Regions from separate parts of the Microbulbifer sp. genome, predicted to be linked through region 2. Evidence: predicted binding sites of a transcription regulator. Region 2 holds the regulator's gene; the other holds the start of a gene.

Region 1 (3,402 bases), on a different contig from region 2:
TCCTCGCCGGCTGGTACCTGTGGGCCGGCATGGCGGCCAAGGAACAGGCGCGCCGGGCCGCCGCCAGCCACTGCGCGCAACTGGGCGTACAGTTGCTGGACGACACCGTGGCCCTGATGCGCACCCGCCTCAAGCGCGACAGCCGCGGCCAGGTGCGCCTGCAGCGCAGCTACGAATTCGAGTTCACCTCCACCGGCGAGCACCGCTACGCCGGGATCGCCGTGCTGCACGGGCGGCGCATAACACAGATACAACTTTCCCCCCACCACCTCGCCTGAACGGAGCACAGATGAAACGCGGAATCTATCGCCACTATAAAGGCGAGCGCTACGAGGTAATGGAAGTGGCCACTCACAGCGAAACCGGCGAGCGGCTGGTGGTCTACCGCGCGCTCTACGGCGACTACGGCGTCTGGGTGCGACCGCTGGAGATGTTTGCGGAAAACGTGGAAAGGGACGGCGAACTGGTGCCGCGTTTCCAACTGTTTCAGGAATTTGACTAGCGCGACCGGGCGCCATTAATGTTGCCGCACTCCGTCAACCGATCCAATAGATAAGGCCACCCATCGGTGAACAATAAAAAAATAATGATCTACGGCGCCTACGGCTATACCGGCGAGCTGATCGCCCGCGAGGCCGTGGCCAAGGGCTATCGCCCGCTACTGGCGGGGCGCAGTTCGCAAAAACTGCAGCCGCTGGCGGAAGAATTGGGACTGCCGGCCATGGCGGTCGGTCTCGACTCCAGCGAAACCCTGGAGCGCACCCTGCGGGATATCGACGTGGTGATCCACTGCGCGGGGCCCTTCTCCGCCACCGCCGAACCCATGATGCTCGCCTGTATCGCCAGCCGCACCCACTACCAGGACATCACTGGCGAAATGTCGGTCTACCAGCTGGCCCACAGCATGAATGCGGAAGCCAAAGCCGCGGGGGTGGTGCTCTGCCCGGGAACCGGCTTCGACGTGATTCCCACCGACTGCCTGGCGGCGGCGCTGCACAAGGCGATTCCCACCGCCACCCACCTGAGCCTGGGCTTCGATTCCGACTCCTCTCTCAGCCCCGGTACCGCCAAGACCTCCATCGAGAGCCTGGGCGTGGGCAGTGCCATAAGACGCAACGGCGAGATCGAGATTACCGGCCACGCCGAAATCAGCCGCACCATCGATTTCGGCCGCGGGGAGAAATTCGCCGTCGCGATTCCGTGGGGCGACGTGGCCACCGCCTACTACTCCACCGGGATTCCCAATATCGCCGTGTATATTCCCATGAGCCCGCGGCGCGCGAAAAAAATGCGGCGCATGAACAAATTCCGCTGGCTGCTGCGCAAGCAGTGGGTGCAGGACTGGCTCAAGCGCAAGGTGGACAAATCTGTACGCGGGCCCGGCGAGGAAAAGCGCGCGGAACAGCAGACCTGGATCTGGGGCGAAATACGCCACGACCGCCGCGGCGAGCGCAAGATCGGCCGACTGGTCACCGCCAACGGCTACGATGTCACGGTGCACGGCTCCCTGGCGGTGATGGAATTCCTGCTCGACTACAAGGGGCCCGGCGGCTACTTTACGCCGTCGAAACTGTGCGGCTACGAACTGGTGGAGCGGCTACCCGGTTCCGGGCAGATCAAGATCGGTATCGATTGAACCTATGGCGCCCGGTGCGCACGGCGCACCCTACAGGCGCCCGAGTCCCGAAGGCGAGGCCCCTGGGCGGCCCTGCTGCCGGTAGCCGTTCGTTCAACAGCCTCATCGGCAATCGTCTCTCGAACGGCTCCCGGCATCAGGGCCCCCGCATCAGGCTCCGGTATTCTTTCCCGAGTCCCGATATTTCACAAACCTGACATAATTCGGTCAATTCCGCGCAATACAAGCTTCGTACCTTGGCCCCATGCGAAGCTTACCTGTCACTCTGAAAAGCCTGGACGTGTCCCTGGTACTGCATATGGCGGAGCGGGCGATGCGGCCGGCGTCGCGCAAACGCTACCTGTGGCTGTCGAAATCCGCGGACGGCTGGCTCTACCTGATCTCCCCCCTGATCGTGGCCCTGGCCGGCACCGGGGCGGCTGCAGTCCAATTTTTCTACCTTTGCGGCACCGCCTACGCGGTGGAGCGCTCCCTCTACTGGACCATCAAGAACACCACGCGGCGACTGCGCCCGCCTCAGGCGATTCCCGGCATGCGTTCGGTCATTGTCGCCCACGACCGCTTCAGCCTGCCCTCCGGGCACACTTCCGGCGCCTTTCTGTTCATCACCCTGCTCTCCCAGGCCAGTAGTCCGCTGTGGCTGCTAGGCTATTTTTGGGCCGCGGGCGTGGGCACCTCGCGCGTTGGCCTGGGCGTACATTTTCCCACTGATGTCTGTGCCGGCGCCGCCCTTGGAACCAGCGTCGGCCTGCTAATTTGCGGAGCCTTTTTGTGAAAATACTCTATGGAGTGCAGGGTACCGGCAACGGCCATATCTCCCGAGCTCGCGCCATGGCCGGTGCGCTGCAAAATCACCCGGACCTGGAAGTCCAATGGCTGTTCTCCGGACGCAGCCCCGACAAACTGTTCTGTATGGAAGCCTTCGGCGACTACTGGTGGCGCGAGGGCCTGACCTTCGTGCACCGGGAGGGCCAGTTGGACGGCATCGCCACCGCCAGGCAACTGCACCTGCGCCGGCTGCTGCGGGATATCCGCGAACTGCCGGTGGACGATTTCGACCTGGTGATCAGCGATTTCGAGCCGGTCACCGCCTGGGCCGCCAGGCGCAGGGGTAGGCCCAGCGTGGGGCTGGGGCACCAGTACGCGTTCAACTTCCCGATCCCGGCGCCGCGCTACCGGTGGCTGCCGCGGGCGGTTATGCGGGTCTTCGCGCCGGTGCAGAGCAGTCTGGGCATGCACTGGTACCACTTCGGCCACCCGATACTGCCGCCCATCGCCCAGCCCCACGGGCTGCCCGGCAGCGGCGGGCACATCCTGGTGTACCTGCCCTTCGAACACCATGGCCCGATGCTCGGGGAACTGGCGCAACTGCCGGAGCGGTTTATCGTTTACGGCGCCCCGGAGGACCTGCCCGCGGCGGAGAATATCCAACTCAAGGCCCCCTCCACAGACGGCTTTCAACAGGACCTGGCCGAAGCGCACGCGGTGATCTGCAACTCCGGTTTCGAGCTGATTGCGGAAACCCTGGCCCTGGGCAAGCCCATCCTGACCCGCCCCTTGGCCGGCCAGTTCGAGCAGGAGGCCAACGCCCGGGCGCTGAGCGAGCTCCAACTGGCCCGGGTGGTGGAGCGGGTGGACGCCGCTACGATTCGCGACTGGCTGGACAACGATCCCGCCGGGGTGCGCATCCAGTGGCCGGATGTGGCCGGCGAGATAGTGCGCTGGATCGCCGACGGCCGCCGCCAGACACCCGCAGAACTGGCCAA
Region 2 (3,402 bases):
GTGTCGCTGGCGGGGTCCGCCTGGCTGGCCACGCAGATGGCGGAGAAGTCCCGCGGTACCCGGTGACCGGCGCTGGCGAGATGGCCGGCGGGAGCCCGAAAATGGCCCCGCAGCAGGTAGGACAGGGCCCCGAGGTGGAAGGCGCCCCGCACCGAGGACAAATCCCGGTCGCCATCTACAGGAAAAGTCTCTACTGCCACTACTGGTGGTCCCCCGGAGAATTACTCTGACGTGATCGTGAGGCGGGGGATTCTAGCAGTAATTGGGTAATTTTTAACCTGCAAATTAGGCGGAAGCGGCGGTGGAGAGTTTGCTGGGGGGGAAGTGCAAGGTAAAGGTGCTGCCGCGGCCCGGGGTGCTGTCCACGCTCAGCTCGCCGCTGTGGCGCAGCAGCACGTGTTTGACAATGGCGAGGCCGAGGCCGGTGCCGCCGCTGTCCCGGGAGCGGCCGGCGTCCACGCGGTAGAAGCGCTCGGTGAGGCGGGGGATGTGGATGGGGTCTATGCCGATGCCGCTGTCCTGTACCGAGAAGTGGCCGCCGCGGCTGTCCACTCGCCAGCGCAGCTGGATCGGGCCGCCGGAGGGGCTGTATTTCACCGCGTTCAGCGCCAGGTTGGCGAAGGCGCTGTGCAGCTCGGTGGCGTCGCCGGTGAGGGTGGCGTCCTGCGGGCACTCGACGCTGATCTGGTGGCGCCCGCCGCTGAGCCCGCGGGCCTCCCCCGCCACCCGCTCCATCAGCTCGCGCACCGATATCTGTTCGCGGCCGCTGTTGCGCTCGGAGGTTTCCAGGCGCGCGAGCAGCAGCAGGTCGTTGACCAGACTGGTCATGCGCCGGGTCTGGTCGAGCATCTGGGACAGCGGCCGCTGCCAGCCTTGGGGCGCCTGGCCACTGCCCTCCAGGGTTTCCAGGTAGCCGGCGATCACTGTCAGCGGGGTGCGCAGCTCGTGGGATACGTTGGCGACAAAATCCCGGCGCATCTGTTCCAGGTTGTGCAGCCGGGTGACGTCGCGCACGATCACCAGGGCCTCGTCGCGGCCGTAGCGGGTGACTTCCATCTGCAGGATGCGCGCGTCGTTGCCCGGTGCCGGCAGGGTCAGCGGCTCGCGCCGGCCCTGTTGCTGCATATAGCTGACGAAACCGGGTTCGCGCACGAAATTGATCAGGGGCTGGCCGGCGTCCTCGGGGCGCAGGCCGAGCAGCTCGCCGGCGGCGGGGTTCCACCAGGCCAGATTGCCGTCGTCCTCTAATGCCACTATGCCCTCGCGCAGGGCGCTGGTGCTGTCCTGCACGCGGCGCAACATGGCGTGCAGCTTCTGCTTCTCGCGGCGGTGGCGGCGCTGGAGGCGGTAGAAGTCGTCGTAGATATCGCCCCAGACGCCGAAGGCTGTGGGCGCGGGGCCCCGGCGGCCGTTGGCCAGCCAGCGGTTGAAACGGCTCTGCTGCCAGAGCACCCAGCCCAGGTAGACCGCCAGGCCGAGGGCGATGGCCGGCAGCCAGCGACCGGTGGAGAAGCCGAGAATGGCGCAGCCCAGGGCGATGACTGCAAAGCGCGAGAACTCGCCGATACTGCGATCCAGCATTGAAAGTGTCGCTGTGTTGATTCAGGCGGGCAAAGTCTTACACTTTTTCCGCGGTTTGCACAGAAAAGCGGTAACCGGTGCCGCGCACCGTCTGGATAAAGCGGTCGTGGCCGTCCACTGCCAGGGCCTTGCGCAGGCGGCGGATGTGCACGTCCACGGTGCGCTCCTCCACATAGACGTTGCCGCCCCACACGTGGTCCAGCAACTGGGTGCGGGTATAGGCGCGCTCCTGGTGGGAGAGGAAGAACGTCAGCAGGCGGAATTCCGTGGGGCCCATCTCCACCGCCTGGCCGCCGATGGTCACCCGGTGGCTGATCGGGTCCAGCACCAGTTGGCCGGCGGTGAGCGGTTCCTCCGGGGTGCCGGGGCCGGCGCGGCGCAACACCGCCTTGAGGCGCGCCACCAGCTCCCGGGGGGAAAACGGCTTGGTGATATAGTCGTCGGCGCCGGTCTCCAGGCCCTTGATCTTGTGATCTTCCTCGCCTTTGGCGGTGAGCATGACGATGGGGATGGAGGCGGTGAGTTCATCGCGCTTGAGGCGGCGGGCCAGCTCCACCCCGGACACGTCCGGCAGCATCCAGTCGAGCAGGATCAGGTCCGGCTTTTCATCGATCACCTGCGCGTGCGCGGCCTGGGCGTTTTCCGCTTCGATGCAACGGTACTCCGCCATCTCCAGTGCCACGCGCAGCATATCGCGCACGGCGGCTTCGTCGTCGACTATCAGAATGGTTTTGCTTTGCATCTGTCATACCCTGCTGTTGCCGGCCATTTAACGGCATTCCTGTGACAAATATATGACAGGCGTAAAACAGTCCCAGTCTGGCGGAGCTCAACTTAGCAGATAGTGGAAAAATATTCCGGCAAATACCGCCATGCCCACCCAGTTGTTGTTCAGGAATGCGCGGAAACAGGCATCCCTTTCCCGGCCGCGGATCAGCCACTGCTGGTAGGCGAACAGACCGGCGGCGACGGCCAGGCCGAATTGGTAGGCGGTGCCCAACTCGAAACGGTGGCCGACCAGCAGCAGCGCGAAGAGCACCATCAGCTGCAGCGCGCCGGTCATGGTTCTGTCCATATCGCCGAACAGGATGGCGGTGGACTTGACCCCGACGCGCAGGTCGTCGTCCCGGTCCACCATCGCGTAGAAGGTGTCGTAACACACGGTCCACAGCAGGTTGGCGGTCACCAGCAGCCAGGCGGTGGGCGGCACCTCGCCGGTGGCGCCGGCGAAGGCCATGGGAATGCCCATGCTGAAGGCGGCCCCCAGCACCACCTGCGGCAGGTGGGTGTAGCGCTTGGCGAAGGGGTAGCAGAAAGCCAGCGCCAGCGCCGGCAGGGACATCAAAATGGTGAGCCGGTTGGTGGTGAGCACTAACAAAAACGCGGCCAGGCTCAGGGCGGCGAACAGCAGCAGTGCGCCGCGCGGGGTGACTCGGCCGGTGGCCAGGGGGCGCGCGGCGGTGCGTTTGACGTGGCCGTCGATGCGGCGGTCGGCGAAGTCGTTGACCGCGCAGCCGGCGGCGCGCATCAACAGCACCCCCAGGGTGAATACCGCGAACAGGTGCAGCCCGGGCCAGCCCTCCGCCGCCAGCCACAGCGCTCCCCAGGTGGGCCACAGCAGCAGCAGCGTGCCGATGGGCCTGTCCAGGCGCGCCAGCTGCCAGTAAGGCAGCGCGGCGGGCCAGCGCTGGGAAAGTTGTCGACTAATCATCACGCACTTCCAATTTTTTGAAGGGCGGCCGCTGCGGGCGAAAACCGTCGAGAAAGGCCTCCGCCACCAGCAGCGGTTTGTCCCGCAGCCAGAAGGTGGAGCGGCGCCCC

What was found. Region 2 encodes PhoB, which activates phosphate uptake and scavenging genes when phosphate is short. Its sites were predicted from a motif close to TGTCATAAANNTGTAACA; they were not measured.
Region 1: a site for PhoB is predicted at 1,831-1,848, ahead of ACRC0P_RS13115 (phosphatase PAP2 family protein). Genes of this name have one in related genera too.

The regions. Positions count from the first base shown of each region.
Region 1 covers NZ_JBOFOC010000125.1:11,574-14,975, reverse strand. The annotation lists gene ACRC0P_RS13130 (DUF3301 domain-containing protein) at 1-278, shown strand, start outside; gene ACRC0P_RS13125 (DUF1653 domain-containing protein) at 290-502, shown strand; gene ACRC0P_RS13120 (saccharopine dehydrogenase family protein) at 569-1,636, shown strand; gene ACRC0P_RS13115 (phosphatase PAP2 family protein) at 1,881-2,411, shown strand; gene ACRC0P_RS13110 (MJ1255/VC2487 family glycosyltransferase) at 2,408-3,402, shown strand, end outside.
Region 2 covers NZ_JBOFOC010000100.1:20,899-24,300, forward strand. The annotation lists gene ACRC0P_RS10795 (lipopolysaccharide kinase InaA family protein) at 1-200, opposite strand, end outside; gene phoR (phosphate regulon sensor histidine kinase PhoR) at 286-1,581, opposite strand; gene phoB (phosphate regulon transcriptional regulator PhoB) at 1,619-2,323, opposite strand; gene ubiA (4-hydroxybenzoate octaprenyltransferase) at 2,411-3,292, opposite strand; gene ACRC0P_RS10815 (chorismate--pyruvate lyase family protein) at 3,285-3,402, opposite strand, start outside.